Regions from separate parts of the Ferdinandcohnia jepli genome, predicted to be linked through region 1. Evidence: riboswitches for the same ligand, from Rfam matches in the RefSeq annotation. Region 1 holds a riboswitch; each other region holds the start of a gene.

What was found. A riboswitch is a leader RNA that binds a small molecule or an ion and turns the genes downstream of it on or off. The one in region 1 is predicted to bind cyclic di-GMP.
Region 2: another riboswitch for cyclic di-GMP. It lies ahead of AB3M96_RS00065 (response regulator); the one in region 1 lies ahead of AB3M96_RS18210 (hypothetical protein).
Region 3: another riboswitch for cyclic di-GMP. It lies ahead of AB3M96_RS16430 (hypothetical protein); the one in region 1 lies ahead of AB3M96_RS18210 (hypothetical protein).
Region 4: another riboswitch for cyclic di-GMP. It lies ahead of AB3M96_RS19760 (OmpL47-type beta-barrel domain-containing protein); the one in region 1 lies ahead of AB3M96_RS18210 (hypothetical protein).

Annotation. Positions count from the first base shown of each region.
Region 1 covers NZ_JBFOKR010000017.1:105,491-113,567, reverse strand. Annotated here, with positions in the region: gene AB3M96_RS18225 (GAF domain-containing sensor histidine kinase) at 1-1,236, shown strand, start outside; gene AB3M96_RS18220 (response regulator) at 1,211-1,876, shown strand; gene AB3M96_RS18215 (S8 family serine peptidase) at 2,411-4,882, shown strand; gene AB3M96_RS18210 (hypothetical protein) at 5,091-5,564, opposite strand; cyclic di-GMP riboswitch class I at 5,957-6,040, opposite strand; gene AB3M96_RS18205 (hypothetical protein) at 6,546-6,695, shown strand; gene AB3M96_RS18200 (glycerol-3-phosphate responsive antiterminator) at 6,737-7,273, shown strand; gene AB3M96_RS18195 (EAL domain-containing protein) at 7,901-8,077, opposite strand, start outside.
Region 2 covers NZ_JBFOKR010000001.1:8,511-16,587, reverse strand. Annotated here, with positions in the region: gene AB3M96_RS00110 (glycine betaine uptake BCCT transporter) at 1-1,258, opposite strand, end outside; gene AB3M96_RS00105 (hypothetical protein) at 1,736-2,005, opposite strand; gene AB3M96_RS00100 (SHOCT-like domain-containing protein) at 2,010-2,396, opposite strand; gene AB3M96_RS00095 (DUF2089 domain-containing protein) at 2,393-2,770, opposite strand; gene uppS (undecaprenyl pyrophosphate synthase) at 3,042-3,800, opposite strand; gene AB3M96_RS00085 (helix-turn-helix domain-containing protein) at 3,868-4,098, opposite strand; gene AB3M96_RS00080 (DUF2975 domain-containing protein) at 4,109-4,591, opposite strand; gene AB3M96_RS00075 (class I SAM-dependent methyltransferase) at 4,751-5,383, opposite strand; gene AB3M96_RS00070 (hypothetical protein) at 5,635-5,880, shown strand; cyclic di-GMP riboswitch class I at 6,100-6,185, shown strand; gene AB3M96_RS00065 (response regulator) at 6,257-6,610, shown strand; gene AB3M96_RS00060 (alpha/beta fold hydrolase) at 6,734-7,597, opposite strand; partial or broken gene AB3M96_RS00055 (SMI1/KNR4 family protein) at 7,976-8,077, opposite strand, start outside.
Region 3 covers NZ_JBFOKR010000015.1:31,293-39,369, reverse strand. Annotated here, with positions in the region: gene AB3M96_RS16450 (coiled-coil domain-containing protein) at 1-785, shown strand, start outside; gene AB3M96_RS16445 (squalene/phytoene synthase family protein) at 876-1,703, shown strand; gene fni (type 2 isopentenyl-diphosphate Delta-isomerase) at 1,800-2,828, shown strand; gene AB3M96_RS16435 (hypothetical protein) at 3,374-3,883, shown strand; gene AB3M96_RS16430 (hypothetical protein) at 4,010-4,513, opposite strand; cyclic di-GMP riboswitch class I at 4,566-4,655, opposite strand; gene AB3M96_RS16425 (M20 family metallopeptidase) at 5,261-6,499, shown strand; gene AB3M96_RS16420 (S9 family peptidase) at 6,499-8,077, shown strand, end outside.
Region 4 covers NZ_JBFOKR010000021.1:24,250-32,326, reverse strand. Annotated here, with positions in the region: gene AB3M96_RS19775 (flagellar hook-associated protein 2) at 1-1,268, shown strand, start outside; gene fliS (flagellar export chaperone FliS) at 1,287-1,694, shown strand; gene fliT (flagellar protein FliT) at 1,694-2,044, shown strand; cyclic di-GMP riboswitch class I at 2,178-2,273, shown strand; gene AB3M96_RS19760 (OmpL47-type beta-barrel domain-containing protein) at 2,355-7,697, shown strand.

The DNA of each region.
Region 1 (8,077 bases):
GTTAATGAATTTTCATTGTTCTTCTTCTTTTCACCATTAGTAGCAGTCGCTCTTTTGTATTCAGTTATTTCAAACTTAAATAATGAAAAAAGACGATTAAATGCACTTTTTTCAATTACAACAGGGGTTAATAAAAAAATTCATACAAATGATTGGATTGAAACCTTTAAAAGCTCATTTCCACAAATCGTTGATGTACAGGCAATTATCCTGTGGATTAAGGAGAATGGGCGCTGGAAAATTCTCTATTCAGATGGAAGGGTTACTCCTAGTGAGCAATTATCAGGTGAGGCTCTGGCAAGGTTTGATGGAAAAAAGCAACCGATCGTGTATCAAGATCGTGTTAAAAAAATTGGACCGATTGATGAGTTTTTTAAAAAAGATATGAAGGCTTTCATCTATTCTCCGATGGTAGTTGAGGATGAAACTATTGGAATGTTAGTTGTAGCAAAAAGCCGTGTTAAAAGCTTTGAGGATGACGAAATTCACTCTCTCGCAACGCTGTCTAACCAGCTGGCAGTTGCTGTAAAAACTAGACTTTTAATAGAGGAACAGGAAAAACGGATTATTTTAGAAGAACGAAACCGGATTGCAAGGGGCATTCATGACGGAATTGCGCAAACTTTGGCTGGAGCAGTTATGAAACTGGAAACCGCAAGACGGAAATTCGATCGCAATCCTGATGAAACAAGAAAGCTGATTCAAGAAAGTATGGATAAGCTCCGACTGAGTCTAAAAGAAGTCAGGGAATCCATTTACGAGCTTCGACCATATGTAACGGAGCGTGTCGGGCTAACAGCCGCCATTGAAAAACGAATCGAAGTGATTAAAAATGAATATAATACCATTTCGTTCTCCTTCGATATCCGTGGTAAAGAAGAACAACTGAGTTCAATGGTTGAAAAAGAATTGTTTGATATTTTTCAAGAAAGCTTGCAAAACACCATCAAGCACGCACAAGCATCAAAAATTGAAGTGCTGCTAAGTTATCAAAAGGAGCAGGTTATTTTAAAAATCAAGGACAACGGAGTGGGATTCTCGTTATTCCAAGCAATGGTCAAAGCACAAAATAGTCCTCATTTTGGTATCCTGAATATGAATGACGCAGCTGATAAAATTAATGCAACACTTCAAATTGATACAAAAGAAGGCGAAGGTACAGATATTACATTGACTGTTCCGCGAATGGGACTAGAGGGAGGTAATTCTTTTGATCAAGCTAATGTTAGTGGATGACCATGCTGTATTACGAGATGGACTTCGTAATATTTTAGAAATGGAAGATGATATACGAGTTGTGGGCGAGGCGGTGTCTGGTGACGATGCACTTGCTAAGGTTCCGGTTTGCCAACCGGATGTAGTGTTAATGGATATTAACATGCCGGAAAAAAACGGTGTCGAGGTAACTGGAATCCTGAAAAAACAGTTTCCTTCTATGAAAATTTTAGTATTAACGATGCACAGCCATGATGAATATTTTATGTCAGCCATCCGTGAGGGAGCAGACGGATACTTACTAAAGGACGCACCGTCAGAACAAGTGGTTGAGGCGATCCGTACAGTTGCACGCGGGGAATCAGTGATACACCCATCAATGACGAAAAAGCTATTAAATTTCCACCAGCAGCAACAAGAACAAACAAAGGACAATGCATTAACAGAGCGCGAATACGAAGTGCTTCAATGCTTGGTTGAAGGTTTAAGCAACAAAGAAATCGCAGACCGACTATTTATTAGTGATAAAACCGTTAAAATTCATGTGAGTAAAATCTTTAAGAAGTTTGATGTGAAAAGTAGATCGCAGGTTGTCATTTATGCGGTGCAAAACAAACTTGTTCCGATGCAGACGAATGGTAATGGAACGTTTGGTTTGTAGGTTATAGTTATAGTGTTGAAATCCGGTGCCACGGTTTGTGGGCCGGTTTTTTTTGTGAGTGCATGTGAGAGGCTGATTTTTGCTAAAAATCGTAAATCTCTGCTAAAAACCATAAATTGCTGTTAAAAACCGTAAATTCCGATTAAAAATCGTAAATGTTAAATAAAAACCATAAATCCAAAATAAAAATCGTAAACGGTTTTAGAGAGAAGAATTACTCACATAAATCCCACTCGTGTAGCAGTTTTTAAAAATTTTCTCTAAAACCATCCAAATCTACTACCAAAACCTCACCTTCTATTACTTCCGTATAACCCATAATACTCCCTGCAGTCTCTATTTTTACAACCTTTGCGTAATAGGAAAAGTGGAATAACCACGCAATAATGATAGTAAGTGAAAAAGCCCTAGGAAAAACGTTTTATACCTTACAGGATGGAGAAACCAGGAACTACCCACCTGTAAATTTCTATCTAGTAATCTTGCAGCTCTTTCCTAGGGGAAATAGATTCCAAACACGAAGGGAGTATGAAAATGAAACAATTATTTTATGTACTTATGGCCTTATCTTTAGTTCTACCTGCATTTTTTACAGGGAGTCAGTCAGCGCAGGCTGTTGAGGCTAATTCGGTGATTATTGACCCATTACTAGAAAAGGCATGGGACACGGTTGGTTCTTTACAGGCTATTGTCACATTTGATGGCGATGGTGCACCCAAGCAGAATCAACTAGATATCCTAAACGACCTCGGAATTGACATAGGTTTGGCAATGCAATCCCTACCGATTGCCGGGATTATTGCGACAAAGGACCAGTTGCAAAAGCTTGCAGAACTGGATGAGGTTCACTCAATCTATTTAAATAGCAAGCTAGAGTTCTATAACGAAACTGCTACAGATATAACTGGTGTGGATAAGGTTCGTACGGATGACGAAATGCGCAGAGCGAACGGCGGGTTGCCTGTTACAGGAAAAGGTGTTGGTGTGGTAGTCAACGATAGTGGTGTTGATGGCACTCATAAGGATCATGAGTTTGGTAAAAACCTTGTCCAAAACGTGCTTGCATCGACAAATCTAAGTGCATTAGCACCAGGGGTACTGCCAGTTACATACTTAGAAAATGTACCAAGCACAGATACCAGTTCAGGTCATGGTACGCACGTAGCAGGAACAGTTGGCGGGACTGGAGCAAAATCTGGAGGTAAATACGAAGGAGTAGCACCTGGAGCAGATTTAATCGGTTATGGATCAGGAGCAGCTCTATTCGTACTGGATGGAATTGGCGGCTTCGACTATGCAATTACACATCAGGAAGAGTACAACATTCGAGTGATCACAAACTCATGGGGGTCTTCAGGAGAATTCGATCCGAACCATCCTATTAATCTAGCAAGCAAAAAAGCCTATGACAGAGGAATCACCGTGCTTTTTGCAGCTGGTAATGAGGGGCCAGGTGAAAATACGCATAATCCATACGCAAAGGCACCATGGGTGATATCGGTTGCGGCGGGTGAAAAGGATGGTACGCTTGCAGACTTTTCTTCACGAGGAACGAAGGGTGTTGGCGGTACATTTACATTGGACGGTAAGGAGTGGACATGGGAAGACCGTCCGACAGTAACGGCACCAGGAGTGGATATTGTTTCGACTAGAGCGGTATCTCCACTACCATTGCTCGCGGCTCAACAGGATTTAGAAGTGTTAGAACCCGCGCATGTTCCTTTCTACACGGTAATGAGTGGGACATCAATGGCAACTCCACATGTAGCGGGGATCGCAGCACTTTTACTAGAGGCAGATCCGCTGCTCTCACCTGATGACATTAAACAAATCCTTCAGGAAACAGCAACAAATATGCCAGGCTATGGGCCTTGGGAGGTTGGTGCTGGATATGTGAATGCGTATGCGGCAGTTGATTCTGTATATAATGAAAAAAGCTATGGAGAAACAGTTAACCAAAATCAAGCATTCTCAAGCAGTGTAGAGAGTTCAACAACCCGCAGTGATTTTCAAGTAACTTACAATCCTCTAACATTTTTATCGAAAAATCAGTATGAATTTACGGTTGAAGATGGGGTCTCTAGCCTTACCGCAAAAATTAATACGTACGGGCTGCTAGGACAAACGGGAAATCCTCTTAATCTCGTATTAATTGCTCCAGATGGTACGGAGTACAGTTCAGGTGTGAGCTTGCTGTTCACACTTTACCCTGATCGAACAGTTACGGTAAGTTCACCTGTTGCAGGAGCGTGGAAAGCGGAGCTCCGTGGGTTGAAGGGGCATGAATTAAATCCAATTGGAATCGGCTTGCCTGAAACGGTTAATGGGTCATTGGCATTCACGCAGGTGAGCGGGTTCTTGGGGTTAAATGATATAGAAGGTCATCCTGCTGCAGGTGCAATTAAGCTCGGTGTAGAAGAACGCTTATTTGATGGATATGCAAATGGAACCTTTAAGCCGGATGCGGCGTTAACAAGGAAAGACCTTGCAAAATACTTAGTTATGGGCGGAGAGGTGCGACAAGCTTTGCCTACTTCAGCTACCTTTAGTGATGTATCTGCTGTTGACCTTGCTTTTGTGGAAGCAGTTGTAGCGAAAGGGGCTGCGTTTAGAGATGGGAAACAGGTCCAAAACGGCGTGATGCTACCTCGCTCAACCGGTAAGTTTGCACCAAAAGATGCTGTAACAAGGGCAGAACTAGCCTATTCTCTTGTTCAGACGCTTGGATTGGAAAACGAAGCGAAGGAACTCGGGACAGGGGAAATTACGGTCCAGTATAAAGATGAAAGAGTGAAAATTGATGATGCCGGTACTATACCAGCAGAGTTAAAGGGATATGTTCAGTTAGCATTGGACTTAAATATTCTAAACGCAAAGTTTTCTGTGTCGCAGGGGCCGTTTGACTTAAAACCAAAAGTAACGGCAACATTCAGCCCAACGGAAAAGGTAACCCGTGGTGAATTTGCAGTAGCTATGACACGTTTTTATAACGCGTATATGCAGTGAACAATTTCGTGAATAAAAAGAGCCTGGCCCCCGTATTTTAGTGGGGACCAGGCTCTTATGTTGAGTTGCAGCTTTGCGAACGCCTCATAGGTGAATAGAGGTTTTTTCACCACTGTCCGTCTGAGGTGGACAAATGACCCTGAGTGTATTTCTATGGTGCCTGACACCATTGTGGATAGTGTGGAAACTGTGTACAGAGACATGCCTATTATTGGTACGACCAGAGCACTGTCCATTCGTCTTTTTCTTGGGTGACGAAGATGTCCTGGTGGATGGTGAAGGTGCCATAGGTACTTTTATAGGTTTGGGTGATGGGTACTTTGTAGACATTTTTTAAGGTGATAGCATTTTTAGTCATTTTCCAAGAGTCTACCTCTTCAACTTCACCTACTGTATATTGGAAAGTATCTGTTCCAAAGTGGCCAACGAAAACGTGATTTCGTTGCTGGATATAGTCACTCTTCGTAAATTTCTCCTTCATCAGTGGATGAAACAATTCCCATGAACTCCCGAAATCAGCGTCTTGTTCATATTCATAAAACTCGGCCACCAGATCCTTTGCTTCGTCCTCTGGGGAAGATCGGAATAAAGATATTGCAAATATAAATAGTACAAGAACTCCTATAAAGAGCAATATTATTGGCAGTGGCAATGGCAATGGTAGACCTCGTCTTCGTCTCATAAGCAAACAAAGCCTCCTTAAGCTTGTTTACTAATATGGATATGCCCTTGGAGAGTTGTCCTATTCCTGATAACAAACAGGTTTTGACAGAATTAATGTAGAGGCAATGTTACATACATCTTTCCGCCTAGTCTGGCATTATCTTCGCGATATTTACCCATAAAAAAAGCTGAAGCATACGCTACAGACCAATTAATTAAATCTTGTTAAAATGGGACGACGAGGCCCGTTTCCATACTTTACGAACAAAATGCGATCTTCCATACGTCGGTAAAAACGGACGCCTACTAATTTCAAAGGTGTCCAAATTTCTTTAAAGGTATAATATGGCATAAATCTAATCCCTCCATAAAAGTACTCGCAAACCTCTAGTATCAAGGTGTGGTTTTTCTGAAGGTAGCTGGCTGACATATCGTAATGACGTAGTCCCTATAGCTTTGCGTCACCTATTTTCATAGACTTTGCCTTTTCTAATATTTATAAGTGCAATAACGTAATAATGATAGGATAGCATGTCCGAAACGCAGAATATGGGGAAATTTGGTAGAAATGTAAGGGTTTTAATTGACAAATTCCGACAAAAAACCAGATGGAAGAGCTGAAAAAAAGTATAACTTTATAATATTCGACATAAATCCAAAAACTCCTGTTGGGAAAGTTACTCTAAAAACATAGCAAATATTGATACAAAATTGACCCTATTTTCCCAATATACAAATTGCTAATACCTTGGTACTATATAAATATAAGATATTTCTACTAATAAACAGTACATACTATCTTGTTAATCCAATATTTTTTTCTTATTGTTAGTTATTGTAGTAGAATATGGGGTTCTCTACAATGTACTATAAATTTTTACCTGTAGAATTTTTTCTCTCTTTACCCTACTTTTTGGTAGGGTCTTTTTTTACTAACGCACTGGTATTTTTTGTAAGTTAAACTATACAAACTATAAAGTGAATGGTAGGAGAGTGGAGTATGAATCGAGGAATGACGGTGCTGTATAGAGAAGAGATTTATGAAATCCTGCACGTTTACGAAACTGGATTTTGTGAAATTCAAAACGTTGAAACAGGAAAAGTGTCCTTGGTTCATAAGGAAGACATGGAGGAACTTGACCGAAAGTAGTGTATACTAGGCATGAGTATGCATGAAAGAGGGAAGTAAAAATGGATCAAAAGATATTGCCGGCTTCAACAACTATGAAAGAGTTTGAATCGTTTCTTACTAGTAAGTTTGAAATTGGCGTCTATTTAGAAACTCATATCTCACAAATGAAACATATAAATAAAATGGCTAACGACCATGGAAAAAAGATGATATACCATGTAGATATGATTCATGGTATTAAAAATGATGATTACGCAACTGAATTTATCTGCCAGGAATTCAAACCCTATGGATTAATCTCTACAAAGTCGAGTGTGATAAAAAAGGCCAAACAAAAAGGTGTACTGGCAATCCAACGAATATTTCTACTTGATTCCCATGCCCTTGAGAAAAGTTATGCTTTAATTGAAAAAACCAAACCAGATTACATAGAAGTCCTCCCCGGCGCGATGCCATGGCTGATCAAAGAAGTAAAGGAGCACCTACAAACACCAGTCCTCGCAGGCGGCTTCATTCGCACAAAAGAAGACATCGAAAAAGCACTTAACGCCGGAGCTACCGCCATTACCACATCCCAAAGAGAACTATGGAATTAACATAGACCACATCACACAATCACAAACACTAATCAAAGGAAGCTTGCACCATATACGGTGCAAGCTTTTATTTAGCAGTTAGAAAAGCATTACTGTATTAAAGTATAAAATTCTTTCCTATCTGAATAAGTGCAACTACGGCTCTCCTGTCGCCTAAAGGCTCAGCAATCGCCGAGTTTTCTAATATCAAAGTATCCACCTGAGGTGGACAAAATGGTGAAAGTGTATTTCTGTGGTGCCTGACACCACAGAAATACAAAACGACACCACAGAAATACATTCCAATCACAAAATTTGAAAATCCCCTTACAAATACCGGTTAAATGTTACAAATCTCGGCAATACCAATAGAGGAGTTTGCCTTAATTTGTCTTGCTGTTTGTACTAACCTGTGTTTACTTATCCTTTATAATGGAGGAAAGGCTAACGCAGGAAGAAGGGATTTGTCCATGATGGAGGAAAAAACAAATCGGTTAGCAATTGGAATAGTCTGGGGTACCACACTAAGCATACCCCTGTGGATATCTTTTTTCGGTTGGCTAAAGCTTCTGTCTAAGTTGTTCCATTAAAACCTCAGTACCGCCTTCCATCTATGTTTTTCTGCTAGAATTAAGTACAGCCTTCTATCTAAGCTGTTCCACTAGAACTCTGCTTCAACCATTTCTCTTCAAATTCTCTCTTAGGAAGCGGCATGCTGTAATAGTAGCCTTGTCCGAAATCGCAGCCTTCTTTAATGAGGAAATCAATTTGCTCTTTCTTTTCTATTCCTTCTGCGATTACCTTTACGTGCAAGTTCTTGGCCAG
Region 2 (8,077 bases), on a different contig from region 1:
CATATGTTCCAGAATCGGCAGATGTGATGAAGAACGAAGCTATAAGCACTATTGCAGTAATAGAAGTTAGTAAAGGCATTGGATATTGTGCAAAGACGCCAAATAATGATGTTTCTGTAGATAGGCTTGATATCTCAGCAATCCCATTATGTTCAAGTGCAATAGCTGAACCTCCGAAAGCCGAGAACCATAAAAATACAACGATTGATGGGATTAGTAGTACAAAAAAAACAAACTCTCTAATACTTCTTCCTTTAGAAACTCGGGCAATAAAGATCCCAACGAATGGTGACCAAGCAATCCACCAAGCCCAATAAAAAATTGTCCACCCAGTAATCCAGCCACGGATATCTTCGTTTAAAGGCGCAATTCTAAAACTCATCTGGGGTAGAGTTTGAATATATGACCCGATTGTATCGGTAAATAACTGGAGAATAAATAACGTTGGACCGAATATAAACATGAGTAAAAATAAAGCACCAGCTAAGATCATATTAGCGTTGCTTAATATTTTTATCCCCTTACCCAATCCGGACATAGCCGATAGTAAAAATAGAACGGTAACAATGGCAATAATAATAAATTGCATCCAAACAGAAATGGATAGGTCAAATAGGTAGGCCAATCCACCATTGATTTGTACGGCTCCAAATCCAAGTGATGTTGCAACACCGAGAACAGTTGCCAGTACAGCAAAGGTGTCAATACTTTTGCCGGTAATGCCATTCACCTTATCACCGAAAATCGGTTGTAAAGTAGCACTTATCAAACTCAATTTGTTATGTCTGAAGTGGAAATAGGCAATTGAAAGTGCGACTATGGCATAGATTCCCCAAGCATGAACTCCCCAGTGAAAAAAGGTAAATCTAAGTGCATCCTTTATCGCTTGGTCGGTACCAATTTCACCAGTAGGAGAACTAATTGCATAATGCCCAATTGGTTCTGATGTTCCATAAAATACGAGTCCTATCCCCATTCCAGCACTAAATAACATGGCAATCCAAGTGGGTCTAGAAAATTCAGGTTTTTCATCTTGGTTTCCGAGCTTAATTCTCCCAACAGGAGAAATTAGTAAAAATAAACAGATCACAAGAATAATACTGACTACGATAAGATAATACCAGCCCAATGCAGTAGAAATGAAATTCTGTATATTAAAAGTTACGTTTTCTAATGCATTAGGAATAATTACTCCCGCAATAACAAGTATAGACAGTATAAATATTGAAACATAAAACACTACATAACGTTGCTTCACCAAATTACCCCCTACGATGTTTACGATATATTGTAGTGTTTTCCTTTTTGCTTATATAAATGTAAATAGTGGCTAAAATTAAGTCTAATTTTTGTAAGAGATATAGCACAAATGAGGAAATAGATGTGAAAGTATCGGAATAGTAAAATAAACACCATTTGGATGGCACAGTTGATCGATAACAATAAATCGAAAACTCATAGGTGTATTTACATACACTGCAATAAGGGGGTGTAAAACTGGTGAGCAATTTGTTAGATTGGCTTCTTAACAGTTGGGTCGGAATACTTCTTATTGTTGCAATACCGATAATCCTCTTCAATCTTTCTTCCTCGACCTCCAAAAAAATACGGAAGGATATGAAAGAAAATCCGTATGACCAAAGGAATAAGCCGCCTCCCCCACCTGATGGAGGAATGTTTTAGGCAGGGTACAATAGCAAAGAAAAAAGCACATTTCCAGTACAGGAATTGTGCTTTATAACCGAATAGTAACTTCTGTTCCATCTTTTGCAATTGTTTCAACTAACGTAAGACCTCTTTGCTCTGAAAGTTCTCTTACTAAAGGCTTCAAATCATCCTTACTAATATACGGTATTTGAAAACTTTTCTGTGCTTTATTTTTAATTGCATGGTTTACCATATCCAAGACTCTCTTGGAGGTAAGAATTCTAATACTTAGATGTAAGAAAGCATATGGGACTGGAATAACAAATCGTCTGGCATTTACTTTAATTTTTATCTTCATCATATTACTCAATTACAATTAATACTTTGTCACCATTTGAAGAGGTAACATCTACAATTTGTCCGTCCATTTCATTTTCAATAGCCTCAATTAGAAGTTCAACATCGATATCTTTTACATATTTTTCAGATTCAGGAATCATTTTTGCAACATTTGTTCCAACCTTTAAAACAGCTTTAAGTAGTTTTATTGGCAAATTAATATTTACATTGTCTCCATCCTCAGAAGCCACACGAATTTTTAGCATCTTGTTTAAGTAAGTAGTTGATGTCTGTTTATTTAGATCTTGGTTACCTTTTCCTTGTAGAACATCAATTAATTCCGCAGCCTTCTCTTTATTCAACTTCCCTTCTTCAAGCATTGTTAATACTCTTGAAATTTCGTCACTCATTTAAATTCCTCCCCATTTAATATTTCTATAGCTTCTTCAGCTGTTATTTCGCCCTTTTCCAGCATTAAAATTACCTTTTTTTGATCAACTTTTTCAACCTTCTTAGAGGTGGAATATCCAAGAGAAGAAATAATGTCATCTAATTTCCCACGTACGGTTGGATAGGATACTCCAAGTTCTTTTTCAACTTCTTTAATATTTCCTCGGCATTTCAAAAAAGTTTCAATAAAACTAAGTTGTTCCTTACTAAGAGTTGCAAAATTAGAGAGTTCAAATTCATTTTCAATTGTAGTATGACAATGTGTACACTGTAGCTTTGTTATCTTTAACTGTTTCGCACAAACAGGACAAACCGATATAAGAGGATAAGCCATAATTCTCTCCTTTTGTTATTTATAATTAGATTATAAATCAATTAATTTAAAAACTAAATACTAAAATTAAAAAAATAAATATATTTCATTAAAAAAATAAATATATTTAACTTATATATTAAAAACATGATTTTAATTTTAGTAATTCAGGCCAAATTATTTTTTAATAGTGCGTTTTATGCTTCAACTAAAATAGGCGATAGCCCTTTATATGGACTATCGCTTCCTTATAGGTGTTAGACAAATGTAGCTTTCGTTTCCTTACAACGTCTTAGATTCCGCCAAATCGTCTCTTTCGATTTCTGAATTCCCCAACTGCCTGCAGAAATTCCTTTTCTGAGAAATCAGGCCATAACACATCAGTAAACCAGAACTCAGTATAAGCGAGCTGCCAAAGCAAGAAATTACTTAGGCGTTTTTCACCACCGGTACGAATAAGCAGATCCGGGTCTGGTAGAGCTGATGTATCTAGATATCCTGAAAACTTCTGTTCGTCCAATTCATCCAGTGACAATTTTTCATCGCTAATATCCATGAGCATTTCCTTCATAGCTCTGAGAATTTCGTGTCTGCTTCCATAATTTAGCGCAAAATTCAGCAGAAGACCATCATTCTCACGTGTCCTTTCAATTGCATACTCAATCGCTTCACGTGTATGGGTCGGGAGAATGTCCATATCACCGATTGCCCCAATGCGTACATTATTGGCCATAAGTTCTGGTAAATAGATATGTAAAAACTCCTTAGGAAGTCTCAAAATCGTTTCTACCTCTGACTTGGGACGTTTCCAGTTTTCCGTTGAAAACGTATAGAGTGTCAACACCTTTACCTTGCATTTGACTGCAGCCTTGACTATTTTTACAACGGTAGAAATCCCTTCTTTATGTCCAGCAACCCTGGGCATACCCCGCTTCTTTGCCCAGCGTCCATTCCCATCCATAATGATGGCTATATGATCCGGTGTATGATCTTCAGGGTAGTCATATTCTTCTGATTGTTTGGTAATGAAAAAAGGTAATTTGATTGACATGTTCTGCCTCCCCAAATATTGTTACTATACTTCTTGTTCAAATCTGCTGACCTGTAAAGTCTCAGTCTCATTGGCCCCTCTTAATTGGCTCTTCATCACTTCTGTATTCTAAGATATCTCCAGGTTGACATTCTAAAGCCTTACAAATGGAATCTAAAGTTGTTAAACGGATTGCCCTTGCCTTACCATTTTTTAATATAGAAAGATTTGCCATCGTTATGCCAACTCTTTCTGAAAGCTCTGTTACACTCATTTTCCTTTTCGCCAACATTACATCAACATTTATTATAATCGCCATTATGTTCACCTCAGACCGTTAAATCATTTTCTGATTTTATTCTAATAGCTTCTTGTAAAAGTCTTTGGAGAACCGCAGCAAAGACAGCTATAACCATTGGAGCAAAAGTAAAGACCATTCCGATTAAAATTACACCTGGGGCATCATCCACCTCACCCACGATATAAAAAAGCGGCAAACCAATCACATACAGAATACTGATTGTTGTAGCACAATTTCTTATTTTCTTTAGAGCTGTAACAGATAGATCTGAAAAAGCTTTGTTTTGGTCAATATATCCTAAAAGTTTAAAAGCTTGGAATAGAGCAAGATAGAAAGGGATTGCCGATACATACATAATGCCTAATATCCCATATAGCACATAAGCCATCCTTAAACTACTTTCAGCTGCATCCTTAGCTATTAGGGGTAAACCAAATATACATAGAGCAAGAATTGGAATTCCTATAAGAATAACAGCTATCTTTAAAAAGGTTGTTGTTCCTCGTTTCATTAAAAGCACCTCGCTTAACTATTTTCGGTTTGATTTTAACATAATATTTATCGTTTTACAATAAAGTTTTATTATTTATTATAATTAACTTGTTGAAAAACAGATCCAAAAAAGCCTAATCCTCAGCAACTTCAGCGAGGATTAAGGCTTTTTGTTTGATTATGTATGCAATTCTTTCTTACATTTTACCATTAAGAAATTTATAGGAAGTTTGTTCTTATTGTCCTTACTCGGTTCATCAATCTCCGAGAACTCAACCAGCCCATAATTACCGAAATCTTGTTTGATGGAGTCTGAATCATAAAAATACATTTTGACGCCATCCATAATTTCAAAATAGTCCTTATCCAATTGTTTGCCCTTACCGAACATTGGCGCTTTTTTAGAAACCGTTGTAAAAACCATATATCCATTAGGCTTTAATTGATCATAACAATCTTTAATAAACTTATCTCTAGAGTCTCTATCCAATAAGTGAAGTAGTGCATGGCTATATATGCCGTCATAAAGCTGGTCATCGAAAGGCATATTAGTTACCGAGCCATGGAAAATGGGAATATCAAGCCCATTATCTCTCGCCAACTCAATCGCTGTCTTAGAAATCTCAATACCAGTCACATGTATCCCATTATCAATAAAAACCTTAGCATTTCTACCATATCCAATACCCGGTATCAAAATATCCTTCACACTCTTCTTAAGAAAAAAGTCCTTAGTCAATATGGCAGAATCCGTAGGCTCAAACCCCCACATCGTCTGCTTATCAATAAAACTAGCTTCCCAAAACTCCATTCATCATCAACTCCTTTTGGGACATAGGCACATGTTTCTTAACCCAAATTTTTAAAGTAAACAGCTTTTCAATCCTTAATTGTTATTTTACTATTTATAAATTTTTAAACCTACTTCTGATACGGAACCGCACCGTAAGTGAGAAACAAATCGTTACATTTTGCAATCACTATATTTGAAAGAAGGTTTTTCAGTAGATATTCTAGAAGTATGTAATAGTATCATGCGCATAATGATAGGAGATGAAAACTATGAAACAATTTAAAGAAATAAAAGTAACAAAAAAAATCCCTACCTCGATAACATGCAATAAATGTGGCCGTACGGATGAATTAACTGAATATGGTCTCGAAGAGGAACTCTACCATGCATTCAACATAACTTTTGCATACGGGTCAATGTATGATGAAGAAAGATGGAAATTCGACTTATGTGAAGCCTGCCTCGTAGATTTTGTTAAATCGTTTAAACATTCCCCAGGTATCTCTGGAAACTGATCAAAATTGGGTCAGAGGGACAGGTCCCTCGCCCCACTATATATATTAATAGAAAGATACTTTCTTCCCCATAGAATGTTGTTCCAAACTATTAACTTAGCTGCACTTACTGTTTGGAACTCTACTATTATTTTTTTAACACTCTAACTGCAAAAGTTTACTAAACCGACAACTTTTGACATATTTTTCACATTTATCGACAAATTTAAGTATGGTAAAATAATTTATAGGCAAATTTTACGAAAGTAAAGGACGCAAAGCCACGGGCCTAAAACATTTTTAGTCATGGTAGCCGGGTTGCCGGGGACATCCCCGAAAAACTACATAAACATCACCTTTCCTATTTGCCTAAAATTTAGAGTAAAGGTGTTTTAACATGAAGAAAATTTTAGTTGTTGATGACTCTCGTTTTATGCGTTCATGGTTGAAGAGGCTTTTAAGTGATTCAGGATATTCCAATATTATTGAAGCTGAAAATGGTGTAAATGCAATTAGAAAATATAAAAGTAATTCACCAGATTTAGTGATTATGGATATTACAATGCCAGTACTTGATGGTGTACATGCCCTTCGGGAAATAATGCTAATTGATGGGAATGCTAAAGTAATCATGTGTTCTTCTTTGGGTCAACAATCCTTAATTGTTGAGACAATAAAAATTGGTGCCAAAGATTTTGTTGTAAAGCCTTATTTTAAGAATTTGGTTCCAACAATAAATAACCATCTTTAATGGTCCCCCTCTTATAAAGATTATTGGGGGTAAGCTAGCTTTTGCTGACGAAAACGATTTGTTATATGACGGGACAGATTCCTTGCACGAACACACGGGACCTGTACCCATTTCACATTCTGACTAAGAAAGAAGTTCAACTTTCTCTAAAAACTGATTTATTTGAACAGCTAATTCTTTGGAATGACTACATAATGGAATATGTGACGTATTTTCAATCAGAACTACTTCAACCGAAGGTAGATATTCCTTGTATATTTCAATCATTGCTAACTTTTCAGAGAGTTTATTCTCAGCTGTTGCTGGTATAAATAAGACTGGGCATGTAATTTTTGGATAGCAATCCTCAAAATTCATATCACACCACGCCTCCATTAATAAGGCATTTATTTCAACTGGTAACATATGCGTAACTTTCCCGTTTGGCAAAGTACGAAGAGGTATATTTCTGGATGTTAGTTCAACATATTCCTCTCCCCACTCACTATAATTATCCTTAATAAACATTGAAAATTCTTCTCTAGAATTAAAATCTAGTAGTTTACGATTTAGGCTCCTGTTGACCCATTCTTCTTTTGTACCTTCCATTTCTCCATTGGGCCCAATGAAATTCAGCATTCCAGCATCAATATTAACTAGTGATTTTATACGTTCCGGAAAATTAGCTGCAGTATGTACAGCAACATCAGTTCCAAGTGAGTTACCTATTAAATGTGCTTGTTTAATATTTAAATAGTCCATAACCCCAATAATATCTTTTGCTTGATTCTCCATAGCGTAACCTGATTTTGCAACCATAGATTGACCATGACCACGCATATCCATCACAATCACTCTATATTTTAGCTCAAAAAAAGGAATTAGCTTTAACCATACATACCCATTTGTTCCTCCAGGATGTAAGAGAAATAATGGTTCTCCATCTTGTCGGCCATATTCATTGATAAATATTTCTGTATTATTTGACTTAACAACTTTACTCCTCAATTTATCCACCTCTTATATATATTTGTTCAGCCTGCCTTGTAATTGCTCTAAGGAAAAAACAGCAAACTCTTTAACATCTTTATTCATACTTTTAGTAAAATCGGTCAAAACATCAAACAGATAGTCATCTTCCAAGATTCCCTGATTGTCACCTTCCGCACAACATGATAGGAAAAGAAGTAGATTAAAATGGACTTTTGGCTTTTCATGTTGCCTCATTTTTTCAACCATATAACGGATCAATTCGTTGGTTGTTGAGAGAACTTTTGTAAATAGACGGTCAATTTCTTTTGGTGTTCCCTTTTTTATCACATCATCAATTTCTGCGAAGTACTCATATAATGCCTGTTCTGATGGGACTGATTCTAGTAAATTGTTTTCTTCATTTTCACCGTAAACAACAAGCCCATTCAAAAACTCCTCGAAATGGTTTGCTAATCTTACTTCTTGATTTTGTTCAGCATCTATAAAAACAACAGG
Region 3 (8,077 bases), on a different contig from region 1:
AAGAACGAGCAGAGAAGGCGCAAAACTTCTGGGCTAGCCGCGCCAGCATGAAGGTAATGAGCATTTCAGAGGCGATTCGTTCCATGATTGCAAAAATGAGACTTAAAAATGAGCGAGGAACGTTTCCACTTGTCCAACTGAAAGAAGACATTTTACCTAAAAAGGCAGAAGATATTGAGCCGTTATTAAAGCAGCATTTTGTTTCCGCCATTACTAAAATTACGAAACAATTTGACGTAATTGATGATAATAATTTGGCGTTAGACCAAGAAATTAAACAACTTATCAGCGATGAGCAAATTCTATTTGTATCGCTTCGAAACCGATATCCTGAATTACTTGTCTATAACATGAGAACTGATAATGCCTTTATGTACGGAAAACCGCAAAGAGAGCATTATTCAACCTGGCAAACGATTAACCAAGGCTCCAAGACGAAATCCGACGGTAGCGGAGGACAAAAGCTATCAGCCCGAATGGTTATGATGATGATGTTATTATCAGTGAAAAGTGAAACCGACCAAAGCTGGGTTCCGTTAGTCTGCGATAATCCATTCGGACAAGCAGCATCTGCACACGTCCTTGACCCAATATTTGCGGTTGCCGAAAAGCTTAAGTTCCAATTCATCGTGGTTACGCCGCCAGAATTGGTAAAAACCGAGATCAGCCAACGATTTGAAGCCTACTACAAATTGGACTTCATTCGAGAAAAAGGGAAAGAAATTGTGTCAGACACCATTGTTCCAGCTTATCGGATCTACCAGGGTGAGGAAGTTTTACAATAAGAATAATAGTATGTGATACTATAAACTTAGATTTTTAAAAGAAATAACAAAACCTGTGGCTAATATAGGCGGCATTTAGAGGTGGAGTAAATGAATATAAAACATGAAATGAATTTCCCGAAAGATGCGATGCGTGTATTAAAAGAAACAAGCCGTACATTTTATATTCCAATAACATTTTTACAAAAGGAATTAAAACATACAGTTGCATGTGCTTATTTATCCTTTCGAGCAATCGATGAAATTGAAGACCATGAAGAACTGAGCAATGAGGTAAAACACTCAATTTTAACGCAGATGAGTGAATTGTTTAAACAACCATTCAATGGTGAGAAGTATTTACAGATTCTTGAGCCAGTAAAAAGTAAACTGCCTGAAGTTACTCTACGTTTAAGTGAGTGGCTCCAAGCGTGTCCGAAAAGTACACTGCCTTATGTGATGAATGCTAGTAGTGAAATGGCATTCGGAATGGCGAAGTGGGCAAAAGCAAACTGGAGCATCCGTACACGTGAGGATTTAGATGAATACACTTATTACGTCGCGGGACTTGTCGGAGTGATGCTTTCAGATCTATGGGAGTTCTGTGCAGGTGTAAAAGCTGATCGAAACCTAGCGATTGGGTATGGTCGTGGGCTTCAAGCTGTAAATATTCTGCGTAATCAAAAGGAAGATTTAGTGGAACGTGGTGTGAGTTTTGTACCTGATGGGTGGACTCGCAATGAGCTGTTTGAATATGCAGACGAAAACTTAGCCAAAGCAGACGAATATATGAAGTCACTGAACAAACAAAGTATTCTACTCTTCTGCCGTCTTCCACTTGCTCTTGCGCATAAAACGTTGAAGGCAATGAAAGATGGACGTGAAAAAATTACACGTGCAGAAGTAGAACAAACGGTAAAAGAAATTCAGATAGATTAAACATTTGAACATTAATAAAGAGAGCTTGGTAAAGTGGGTTTGCCAAGTTCTTTTATAAAAAGTACGTTTCTAGAAAGTACGCATAGAGGTGAAAGTATGTCTGAAGAAATTAATCAGAGAAAAGCAGAACATATTCACATAGCAATGAATGAAAGCGTGACTGGAAAACAGATTACATCAGGATTTGAGAGGGTCCATTTTATACATAATGCTTTACCAGAAATAGATTTTAAAGACATCGCCTTGAATACTACTTTTTTAGATTATCAGTTAAAAACTCCTTTTTTGGTCAGTTCGATGACTGGAGGAGCTGAGATGGCCGAGAGTATTAATCGAAACTTAGCCATTGCTGCAGAGGAAAAAGGCTGGGCGTTGGCACTCGGTTCTACAAGAGCTTTGTTAGAAAGTGATTACTTTCGTTCGTCCTTTCAGCTAAGGGACTATGCGCCAACCATACCTATCATAGCTAACTTGGGTGCCGTACAATTGAATTACGGGTTTGGTGTGGATGAATGTAGGAAGATTATCGAAATCACAGATGCCAATATGTTGGTTCTTCATTTAAATAGTCTACAGGAAGTACTTCAAACGGATGGAAATACGAATTTTAAAAATTTGCTTTCTAAGATTGAAAAGCTATGTCAAGAACTAGAGGTTCCCGTTGGCGTGAAGGAAGTTGGCTGGGGAATTGATGGGGATGTTGCCAAAAAATTATACGATGCTGGTGTGGCTTTCGTGGATGTAGCAGGAGCTGGCGGTACTTCTTGGAGTCAAATTGAAAAACGGAGATTAACAGATGTGGTTCGAAAAATTGCTGCAGAAAGTTTTAGTGAATGGGGAATCCCAACTGTTGATAGTATATTATCCGTAAGAAAACAGTGTGAACATCAGCCTTTGATCGCAAGTGGTGGCATTGTGAACGGAGTAGATGCAGCAAAGGCGATTGCACTTGGAGCAAACATCGTTGGAATCGCAAGAGGTTTACTAAAAGCAGCAACCGAATCAGTTGATGATGTAGTAGAAATGATGGAAATTAGAGCTTTAGAACTACAAATGGCGATGTTTGGGATAGGTGTATCCAGTATTCAAGAGTTACATGAGACACGTCGGTTGAAAATTGATTAAATGGTAGTAGATTTCGTGGTAAAGAGGTAAAATATCTACTATGAATGAGAAGATGCTCGGGTGATTTTTCGCTTAGAGCATTTTTTTGTGTGTTTTTTTGCTTGTGATTTAGTGATTTAAAAGCTTTACGGTTTTTAATTTTAATTTATGGTTTTTAATTTAAAAATACGATTTTTAATTTGGATTTACAGTTTTTAATTTGAATATACGGTTTGTAATCAGGATTTACGGTTTTTAGCAATTTTGACGCAAGTCTGTCTGTAAAGATATCACCAATTACTTATGGCTGTTTAAAATAATTGGTCCATAAATAGCGAAAAAAACAAGAGGAGGATAACCTCTTGTTTGTTCTTTTCTGTTAGAATTTTGCGTTTTAGCTAGCCAATTTAACCAAAAATATAAAATATAGATTGAATGTTTGCTATAATTTTAATTTAGAAATGTATTTATCCTAAAGTAAGTTATTCTCTAATGATATTTTTATGTATACGATGATGTTCATTCAAATACTTACTATTAAAAAGAATAGAAGGAGAATAAATTTTATGAGTCGCTGCAAAATATGTCTTCAACCTCTTGCATATCTTGAAATTCCAGGCATTTGCTCTACTTGTTCTCAAAAATATGAATTGAAAATTACTAGACTTATTAACCGAAACCAAACAATAACAATTAATGAGTTACGTGATTTTTATTGCGTTCAAAAACGTATTTTTGATTATGAGGAACTAAAGAGTATTTTAGATAAATTAATATTATCTCAACATATAGGTGAAAATGCGGGTATCTATTATCTTTTGCCGCTCGGAATAACACTAATTCAAGAAAGTAATAAAGCAACAAAGCCAAGAATTGAGCCAATCTCTAAAGGGATAAAAATTGTATATAAAATAATTGGACATGATAGCAACAATAGCACGTATAGTACTACTTTTGAAATGTCCATGGATAATCAAATATTTAATGAAATAGCAGCAATATATTTCGCAAAACAGCAATTGTCATTAATTTGGGATATTCCTACTAATAATATATTTGCAGAAAAAATTTCTTAATTAAAATTAAATACATAATGTACCTAAATTAATGCTATTTTTGGCGTTAGAGTTACTAAAAAAAAGCAGTGGTTAGTTAATTTTTTGAAAAAGTAAAAACCAGCCAAAAGGCTGGTAATGATATTATTAAGGAGTTGTTGTAGTAGTTGGAAAGATTTGTTCGTATTTAGCATCTAATGCGTCTTTTGCGCTCTCGATTTGAGTATTAGCTTCTTGTGTTAATTGTTCTTTACCATCAGCGATATCAGTTGTTGCCTGAGTATTAGCTTCTGTTTGTAGGTCATCGCTATAAGTCTGAATCTCACCCTCTGCGCGAGTTTTCTCTGAATCATTCCAAGTTCCAAGTTCTGAAGCTATTCTATTTTTTAAAGCTGTCATGAAAGTATCTAATTCAGCTAGGGTTGATGTCTCTTTAGCAGAAGTTGCTTGTGACATTTCTCCTGATTCGCCATTCAATATTTTCGTGAAATAAGAGGCAACATTCGCTAAAAGAGGAGATGAACCAAGGGCTGCGCTTGCTCCTACAAATATTGAACCAGCAATCGCTATAGTAGCGACTTTCTTAGTAAGACTGCTGTTTTTTGTATTTGGCTTTGAGAACTTTTCTTTTCTCGAAGATACGATTTCCATTTAGTAATTCCCCCTGAGATTCTATTATTTGAATCTCCACTTGCTTTATACAAGTGGCAACTGGCTGACATAGTGTTGACTATACACCTTAGTCCCTATAGCTTTGCGCCCACATTTTTCAATGTGTTTGCAATTCATATTAAACAACAGAATATACATTAATGTATAGCAGTAAAATATGGGAATGATAAAAGAGTTCTTTAGTTACGATGCTGTTTTTTTTAACGAAGCGACTTAGTTAAATATGAAAATTGTTTTAATACGAAGCTAAACTAAGGTATAATGATTATTAGTCTAGTCTAAAAGTCTTTATAATGTCCGGTATAAAGCATTGTAGCCCTATCTCTCATGAGGTAGGGTTTTTTATTTGTCTATATTATTCAATGGATGCGAAGGTAACGTTAGGGGAAAAGTCAGATTAAAAGTATTTAGAAGCAATTTTACTTTAATCAATTTGAATCATAAAAAGTATAAAAACCCAGAAATGCTAACAAATCATTCGTGAGTCTTTATTCTATGCACGAGAGTTTAACTTTAAAGAGGATTATTGTAAATAGTATAGAATAATTACTAAGATTAAGTAAAAAGTTAATCTGAATAAATATTGATCTATCACTGTAATAACAGAATACTTTACCAAATATTATTTAAAAATGAAGTTAAATAAAACGACTACCCATTTTATTTATTTCATTATTAATTGTCTAATCGAAAATATAGAAAGTTAATGGAAGGAGTTGAGTCTAAGTGGAGACCCACATTTCGAATACTGTAGATTCGCTTAAAGATGACATTATCCAATTTTTACGGGAACTAATACAGATACCGTCTGAAAACCCTAAAGGAGATTACGAGGAAATTTGTTTGTTTCTGCAAACAAAGATGATGTCCTTTGGATTTGAGGTTCAACTTATAGAAGTTCCATTTGAAGAAGTAAGTAAGAGAAATCTTCAGAAGCCAAGAAAAAGTGTCATTGCCACTTTAAAAGGGAAAGATCGAGGAAAAAGACTGATATTTAATGCACATATCGATACAGTACCTGCAGATGATAATTCTAAGTGGAGAAATGGCCCATTTTCCGGTCATATCGAAAATGGAAAAATCTATGGTAGAGGGGCAACAGATTGTAAAGGGAGACTTGCATCTTACATAATGGCGGCAGTTACCCTGCAAAAAGCAGATATTCCATTTGATGGTGATATCATTATTGCGGCTACATGTGATGAAGAGATTGGAGGAGAATTTGGCGCAAAGTATGTAACAGAAAACAAGATTGTTCAAGGAGACATGGCTGTTGTTGAGGGCTATAGCAATATGATTATTCGAGCAATGGCAGGAATCATGAATCTGAAAATAAGTGTTGCAGGAAAACCTGCACATTCGGGATATAAATGGCAGGGAATCAATGCAATTGAGAAAATGTCAAAGTGCATTGAGGCATTAATGGAATTACAGAGTGAACTGGAAAATGAAAAATCATCGATCCAGGGAATGAACTATACAACTCTAAATATAGGTGTCATTAAAGGTGGTACGAAAATTAATGTGGTTCCAGGGAGCTGTGAGATAGATATTGATTTCAGGGTGATACCTGAGCATACACTAGATGGGGTTTTCTTACGAGTAGAACAAGTGCTCCGTAAGTTACAAGAGCAAGATCATGAGTTAGAAATTCAAATTGATAGATTAAGAGGTTTCGAGACCAATCCTACAGTTGTGGAAGAAAATTCACCTTTGATTACAGAACTGCAAAAAGCAGTTAGGGAAGTCTCAGGAAAAGAATTACCTGTAGTAGGAGTATTAGGTCAATCAGATGCAAGATATTTTATCGAGCAAGGCATACCTACAATTAATTATGGACCAGGGACCAATCAAAATAATCTCCATGGTTTTAATGAGTTCATAGAAATTGATGATCTTATTGAAACGACAAAAGTGTTAGCAACTTTTTCAAAAAACATTCTTCAAAAAGGAGAGGGAATATAATGTCATTTTTAAAACAGGAGAGGATTGCAGCGAAAAGCTTTTTTAAACCATTTATAATCCAAAGTTTTACAGTAAGTAATGATGAACAGACTATTATTTTCAGTAGTAATATAAGTGGGGGATACCACCTTTGGGGGCTTGATGTGAATCATCCATTCCCATACCCACTCACCTCACATAATCAAAATACAGAATCGATTCATGTTAATGAAGATTTAATACTATTTGCCAGTGACCATGATGGCGATGAGAATATGCAGATATATGCAACAACCCTTTTAGGAGGAGAACCTAAACCAGTCCTTGTAAAAGAAGGAACAAAGCATTTTCTCCACAGTACATCCGGCAACAAAATATATTACTCATCAAACAATGAAAACCTACTTTACCTCAACGCCTATGAATACAACTTTGAAACAAACGAAGAAAGATTGTTAAATGTTGGAGAAATAGCGGAAACACACCTGCTTGCAGTAAGTCCAAATGAAACTGCATTTGCTTATATCACAAAACATAATCACTCTCATATGCATGCATTTATTAAAAAAGATAATAAAAAGATACCTATCATCAGTAATCCGGAATTCGAATATCGAGTGGCAGCAGTCCAATTCGTGAACGAGCAAGAGGCATATGTTGTCACGAATTATGGAAAGGAATTTAATTATCTAGCAACGTTTTCTCTTGAAACTGGCGCCCTTGTTCCTATTTTAGAAGTTGCAAACGAGGATATAGTGGAGATTCAAAATAATAATGGATATGTATACTTGCGTACCATAAAAGGTGTCCGAGATAATTTATATCAATTTTCTGTTGAAAATTCACACTTACAAAGAATTGAAATACCAATAGATAGTATTGAACAATGGGTTATTACTGAGAGTGGAACAATTTTTATCAGTGGTTCTACATCTAAAACGCCGGAAAATATTTATCGAAGAGACTATTCAGGTGAATGGAAACAATTAATGGTTAATAGAATACCAGGTATCTCGTATGAAAGCTTAGTTGATTCTGAAATAGTTACATATCTTTCATTTGATGGACAACTTATTGAGGGATTGTTTTTTAAGGCAAAACCTGAAAATCAAAATGGTTATACAATCGTGTACCCTCATGGTGGTCCACAATTCGCTGAGATAAAAAAGCGATATGATAGCCTTTTTCAGTACTTTGTTAATCTAGGATATAATCTCTTTTGCCCTAATTTCAGAGGGACTCCTCATTATGGTACCTCGTTTATGAGAAAAATAGAAAGAGACTGGGGAGGAGGTCCTAGACTAGATATTCTTAGCGGAATTGAGTGGGCTATAGAAGAAGGGAAAATTGAAAAAGGAAAGGTCATCGTTTTCGGTGCCAGCTACGGAGGATATATGTCGTTACTTTTAGCGGGTAGACACCCTGACTATTTTCAGGCATGTATCGATTTATTTGGTCCTAGTAATTTATTTACATTAGTAAATGACACACCAGAGCATTGGAGAGCCAGAATGGATTCGTGGATTGGGAACCCTGTTAGAGACCGCGAAAAACTGATAGAAGATTCCCCGTTAACATATACTGACAACTGGCGTGTGC
Region 4 (8,077 bases), on a different contig from region 1:
TCACAGCAACTGCAACAAACACAGCAGCAAATGGGTCTTATAAAATTAAGGTTGATAAATTAGCAACCGCAGCATCACGTGCAAGTGAAACTACGATATCAGCAGGGACTAAAATTGACCCTACAAAACCTTTAAATACACAGTTTACTGCCAATAGTTATTCTGATTTTACAATTGAAACATTTAATGAAGATGGTTCAAAAAATACTGTCACACTAACCTTCGATCCAGCAACTGACTCATTAAATACTGTTATTAAGAAGATTACTGAGTCCAACTTGGGGGTTCGTGCATTTTACGACAATACATCTGATCGAGTTGTTATGGAGAGAACCAAAACCGGAGATTTCAATAAAACAGCTGAATACGGTGGAGCGGAAATTGGATTTACTGCCGGCTTTTTAACAGAGGTATTAAAATTTAATCCTGATAAAGCTGTAGAGAATGGCGGTACAAATGCAGAATTTACTTACAACGGTGTCCTACCGATAGAAACTACAAAGAATGAATATACAATTAACAATTTAACCTTGAAATTTAACGCTGCCACAGGACAGGAAGAGACGATTAATGTCTCACATAATACGGAGGATGCCTTCAATAATATTGTTCAATATATAAATAAATACAATGAACTTATCGAAAAGGTTAACGGGAAGATAACCGAAACTAGATACCGAGACTATCAACCTTTATCAGATGAAGAAAAAGAAGGTATGACGGAAGACCAGGTAAAGAAGTGGGAAGAAAGGGCTCAAAGTGGCTTACTGCGTAATGACTCTATTCTTTCTGGTGCCCTGAATCAAATGAGAATGGACTTTTATACTCCACTCTCAGGAGCAATAAAAGGTTTTAAACAGTTATCTGATATTGGTATAACTACAACAAAGAATTATTTGGATCGGGGAAAGTTAACTATAAATGAAGAAAAGCTACGTCAGAAACTTCAAGAAAATCCAGATGCTGTTTTTAGACTTTTTTCAACTAGTGGTACAACTGAAGATACACAAGGAATTGCTCAACGAGTTAGAAAGACTATTAAAGGTACCATAGCAAATATTGAAGCAAAAGCTGGTAAGTCTACATGGACGAACCAACAATTTACTATTGGCCGTAATTTATCAACAATTGACAGTCAAATCGATCGTTTCGAAGATAGACTCTCGACAATTGAAAAACGTTATTGGCGACAGTTCACTGAGATGGAAAAGGCGATTCAAAAAGCAAATTCACAATCAGCATACCTCATGCAGCAATTCATTCAGTAAAAAAGGAGCATAGTAACTATGGCAATTAGCAATCCATACCAAGCTTATCAGTCAAACTCTGTTACAACCGCAACACCAGGAGAATTAACATTAATGCTCTATAATGGTTGTTTGAAGTTTATTAAGATAGCACGTAAGGCTATCGAAGAAAATAATATTCAAGAAAAAAATGTGAATCTCCAAAAGGCGCAAAACATCATTAGCGAATTTATGGTTACCCTAAATCCTGATGTAGAAGTTTCCAAAACAATGATGACTATGTACGAATATATTAATCGTCGCTTAATCGAGGTTAATATAAAGAATGATTTGGAAATTCTATCCGAGGTTGAAGGATATGTAACAGACTTCCGTGATACTTGGAAGGAAGTTATCCGGCTTAACCGTCAACGTCAACATAAACATGGACAAGGTGGACAGGTGTAGTGAATCCAGTTGTAGCTCTGTACCGTGTTTCAAAAGAACTTCAAAGTATACTTGATCAGCCTATCGAAAAAGATAGTAGAGACGAAGCAATCGAAAAAATAGCTCTTCTACTAGGCGATAGAGAACAACTTTTACCAGAAGTGAAACCACCATTCTCGGTTGAGGAAAAGAAACTGGGTGCTGAAATCATCCAGATGAATACACTTATCGAGTCCCACCTAGAGAAGATTAAAAAAGATATTCAATTTGATCTGGCCCATGTTAAAAAGAGTAAGGAAACATCAAATAAATATGCGAATCCTTATCAAACTCCACCAGCTGATGGGATGTTTTTTGATAAGCGAAAATAACAAATATATCGAGTAAGTATACAATTCCCTTCGTATTCTTACTCGTTTTTATTAATTTAGAAACTAGTAATATAGTACTGGTAAAATAACTAGTAAAATGGTAATATGATAGACATATATTAACAAAAAACCAAAGTGAAAAAGGCAAACTATGGGAAACTATAGGACGCAAAGCCAAGGGCCTGACCTACATGAACCTAATTTGTGTGGATGGCAGCCGGTTGCCACAAGGACTCATAGTCTTATTACCTATGAACCTTGTTTGAGGTTCTTTTTCTTTTGGATTTTTTAGGGAAGGTAGGACTATAGAATGAGAAAATATTTAAGAAAGAGTATCACAGTTTTTGCATTACTTCTCATGGTTACACAGTTATTGTTTCCATTTGGTAATGCACTAGCAAATGGTAGTATGCTACCGCCAACTACAATTACCCATCAAGAGATAACACCTGATGATATCAAACTCTCTTGGAATGCTGTTTATGGAGCAACAGGTTATCAAATCTATGAGATTACAGATGGACAGCTTTTACAAAAAGGAACGGTTACATCTAGTAGCTATCTGTTTAATAACCTAGAAGAAGGAACGTACACGTTTGCAATCTCGACTTTAACTTCTGAAGGGGAGTCTGGCCCGAGTGCTCCGATCACCTTTACAGTTACTTATCCGGACATGCAGGCACCTACAAATCTAACTCAATCGATTAGAAATGGAAACGATATTTATCTTTCCTGGGGTTCCTCAAAGTATACAGAGAAATATAACGTTTACGAGGTGTCAAAAGAAGGAAACCAGCAGCTAGTAACTTCTGTTACAGGCACTAACCATACAATTAGCAATACTCCAGAAGGAAGCTACACCTATGTTGTAACAGCAGAAAACTCATTATATGGTGAATCATCTCAATCGGATGCTGTACAAGCTGAAGTTGTTTATCCAGTCATGCAAACACCAGCTAATTTTACGTATTCAATATCGAATGGAAATGATATTACTTTTAGATGGAATACAGTCTCCTACGTGACAAATTATAAATTATACAAGGTTACTGAGGATGGCAAGGAACTTATTGAAACAACAAAGAATTCGTCGTATAAGCTAAGTAATGTAGCACCTGGAACATATACATACGAGATTCAATCCTATAGTGATCGTTTCGGCGAATCAGTGGATGAATCTGGACAACTCCAGATAACTGTAGATGAAATTAAAATGGTTGCCCCAAGTAATTTTACATATCAGCTAGTAAATGTAAATGATATTAAGTTAACTTGGGATAGCGTAAACAATGCTACAAATTATAAAATCTATCAGATTATCAATGGTGAGAAAGTCCTGAAGAGTACTGAAACAAGGACGTCTGTCACATATTCAAAACAGGAAGCGGGCGAATATGATTTTGAAATTCATTCATACAGTGACCGTTTTGGAGAATCTGTAGATGGAAGTAAGGTTTCAGTAGTTGTTGATCAAGTAGAGATGGAAGCCCCAAGTACAATTTCATATAACGTAAAAAATGGAAATGATCTTGTATTAGAATGGGAAGCTACATCTAATACTACAGACTATAAAATCTATCAAGTAAATAATGATGGCACAAAAGTATTAAAAAGGACTGCAACTAGTACTTCAACTACTTTTACGAATATGGCTGAAGGAAGTTACACTTTTATGATTCATTCAAATTCTACTAGATTTGGAGAATCAGCTGAAGGAAAAGAACTTTTATTCTCGATTGTATACCCAAAGATGAGTTCACCAAGTAATGTAACGGAAACGATTAAAAGTGAAACATCATTTAGCTTGCATTGGGATGCAGTAGATTATGCAACAAATTATAAAGTATACCAAATCGCAGATGACAAAAAGGTACTAAAAAGCACTGTTACCGGGACTAGCGTTTCTTATTCAAATATGCCTGCGGGAGATTACACGTATGAAATTTACGCTTACTCTTCAAGATTTGGCGAGTCTGAACAAGGTACAAAAGTAACAGTTACACTAGAAGGCCAAACAATGAAGGCACCAGCGGAACTAGCTTTCACAACTAAGAATGGAAATGATGTTGCGTTAAATTGGTCTTCAGTAGATTATGCAACAAACTATAATATTTACGAAGTTGTTAATGGTGAAAAAGTATTCAAAAGGAATACAACATCAAAGTCTTATACTTTTACAAATTTAGCTGAAGGTGAATATACATTTGTAATTCACTCGAATTCTACTTACTATGGAGAATCAAAGTATGGGGCTGAAGTAACGGTTTCAGTTGTACATCCATTAATGGAAAAGCCAACTAATTTAAGTTTTTCAATCCTAAACGGAAATGATGTTAAATTAAGTTGGGACGAGGTAGAATACGCAACAAGCTATAATGTATATGAGCTAATTGGTGATGATAAAGTATTCCGATACAACGCCAAATCTGAGTCATATACTTTCTCAAATGTATCGGAAGGTCAGCACACCTATGTTGTTCATTCTGTGAGTGAGCGTTTTGGAGAATCAAGCATAGGTAATTATACTTCGATGGATGTAGAGCATCCAATCATGCAGGCTCCAGAAAGTTTATCTTCAAGTATTTTAAAGGGCAATGATATCAAGTTAAGTTGGTCAACAGTAACCTATGCTACAAATTATAATATATATAGAGTGACTGGAGATGAAAAGGAACTAGAAAAATCAGTCACAGGAACATCGGTTACATTTACAAACTTACCTGAGGGTGTTTACAAATACGAGGTGTATTCAAATAGTAGCCGCTTTGGTGAATCACCGGAGAGTAGCGCAATTGAAATTACCGTCGTTCATCCTATCATGCAAAAACCAGAGAATATCACAGATAGGATTTCAAATGGAAATGACATCATTCTTAAATGGAATGAAACAGATTATGCAACTAAATATAATGTATATCAAATAATTGAGGGCGAGAAAGTCTATCAAAAATATACTACAGGTACGTCAATTAGTTTCACCAATATGCCTGAAGGTGATTATGAATTTATAGTGCACTCATATAGTGATCGATTTGGTGAATCACCAGATGGGAACAAAATCTCATTTAGACTTGTGCACCCGATAATGCAATCACCTGAAAATTTTAGAAACACTATTTCGAATGGAAATGATATTGTAATCAGATGGAATGAAACAGATTATGCAACTGGCTATAATCTTTACTCAGTTAAAGATGGGGAAAAGATATTGTTAAGGTCAACTAAAGGTACATCTTCTACCTTTACGAATATGGCTGAAGGTGATTATGAGTATCTAGTTCACTCATATAGCACTCGATTTGGAGAATCTCCAGATGGAAGTAAGTTAGACCTTACTCTAAACTGGCCGGTTGTTCAACCGCCTCAGGTAGATGCAGATGTAAATAATTTTAATAACATAACACTATCTTGGCCAGCTGTTACATGGGCAGATGAATATAGGGTTTACAAAGTTACAAATGAAAAAAGGGAATTAATAAACAAGGGCAGCGCCAGAAACTATAAAGTTTACAACCTAACTGAAGACAGCCATTCATTTGAAGTAACGTCTTATAGCAATCGTTTCGGTGAGTCTCAGCCTTCAAATCCAGTGACAGAAACTATTATCTATCCATTAATGGAGACACCGGCTGCAAATCTGAAGTTATTAAGCGATACAAGTGCAAGAATCAGCTGGAATTTTGTTGCGTATGCAAATGGCTACAACATCTATGAAATTATAAACGGTGAAAAGGTTTTAGTTGCTGAAAGAATAAATAATCTTTCTTACACATTAACTAATCTTACATACGCAAACCATGAATATGTTGTAACGTCAGTTAGTAATTCTTTTGGTGAATCTGAACCATCAGATGTAGTACTGGCTAAACTAATTATTGATGAAGAAGCGCCTGTAACAACATCAAATGCACCAACCGAATGGGTTAACAAGTCTGTAAATGTTAAACTAACTGCTACTGATAACGAGGTAGGGGTTGCAAAAACATACTATTCTCTAGGTGGAGAATGGATTGAAGGAACCTCCTTCTCTCTTGAGGAAGCTGGAGTTCACGAGATATCTTTCTATTCTGTAGATAAAGTGGGTAACACAGAAAAACCGCAAACAATGGAAGTCAAAATCGATAAAACAACACCAGAGACATCTTCGAACGTAGTTGATTCATGGAACAATAAAGGCGTTCAAGTGGAACTAGAGGCTTCAGATAACCTAAGTGGTGTAGCAAAAACATTCTATTCAATAAATGGTTCTGAATACTTAGAGAGTACAAGTTTTACTGTAGATACTGAAGGGATAAATGAGGTATCTTTCTACAGTGTAGATGCAGCAGGAAATGTTGAAGATACACAAACGATTGAAGTGAAAATCGATAAAACAACACCAGAAACAACTTCCAATGTGGTTGATTCTTGGAACAACAAAAATGTCCAAGTAGAACTGACAGCTACAGATAACTTAAGCGGGGGTGCAAAAACATTCTATTCAATAAATGGATCTGATTATGCAGAAGGTACAAGCTTTACTGTCGTTGCTGAAGGAGAAAACGAGGTATCTTTCTACAGTGTAGACGAAGCAGGAAACGTTGAAAATGCACAAACAATAGAAGTAAAGATTGATAAAACAGCACCAAGCACTACTTCAAACGTAGTGAATACTTGGAACAACAAAGATGTTCAAGTAGAACTAACAGCAACTGACAACCTAAGTGGAGTAGAAAAAACCTTCTACTCAGTAAACGGATCAGAATATGTAGAAGGAACAAGCTTTACCGTTAATAATGAACAAGTTAACGAAGTATCATTCTACAGTTTGGATCATGCAGGAAACCAAGAAGAAGTTCAAACACTACAAGTCAAAATCGACAAAACAAAACCAGTAACAACATCAAACGTTACTAACACATGGTTAAAAGATGACTTTACTATAGATTTAACAGCAACTGATAATCTAAGTGGAATCGCAGATACAATCTATTCAATTAATGGAAAAGGATCTGTCTCAGGATTAAATACTATTATCACTAAAGAAGGTATCTCAAACGTATCCTTCTACAGTATTGACAACGCTGGAAACATTGAAGACATTCAAACAGCTCAAGTGAAACTTGATAAAACAGCTCCAACTGTTAAGTTAGATGTTGCTGAAGAGTACACTTTAGGAACTAAATTACCATTAACATACGTTGCTACAGATAACCTGTCAGGTATCGCAACTGAAAAAATGACTGTTAATGGACAAGTTGTTCAAAATGGTGAGGTTGTTTCATTCAATCAACCAGGTGAATATGTAGTAGAAGTAGATGCAACTGACAATGCTGGCTGGACTACAACAATCAAGAAGACTGTATTAGTTTATATCCCAGCAACGATAGAAGTGCTACCAAAAGTAATGAACGGAAACAAGGGTGTATTTACTGTTAAAGTTGACTTACCTATGGGTTATAGTACAAAAAACCTTGATCTTGATGCTGCAACACTAAATGGAGTGTCTGCACAAACTTCAAACAAAGGTTATTATAAGCAAGCTGAACAAGGTCAGTTTAAATTTGAACGCCAAGATTTCTATTGGATTCCTGGTCAAACGACAATGAAATTCGTAGGGAAGATAGGGAACTTCATTGTAAAAGGGCAAACTGATGTAAAAGTAATAAAATAAGAATTTTAGAGAAACACGGGACCACATTCCCCGTGCTTCTCTCTTTTAATATGACATTTCCATGGCAATCCAAAAAAACTTTCTAACAAACATTTACCAATTCCCACAATAATCTCCACCAACTTGGATATACTAGTACTGAAGAATTCTTCATAACTTAATCACCCAAGATTACCACACGAATCATTCATAACTCACCTTAGATACGCATATATTTCAACACCTATACAAAACGTTTACAAATTCACAATTTCTTCATATTTCCTAGAAGTTTAAGCAGGAAACAAGGAGGGTAATGTAGAATTAGTAACTATAGCCTTTAATTTTATTCAGCATATATCTCCTACTTTAATGAGTATGGATGAATGCAAAAGGGTTTA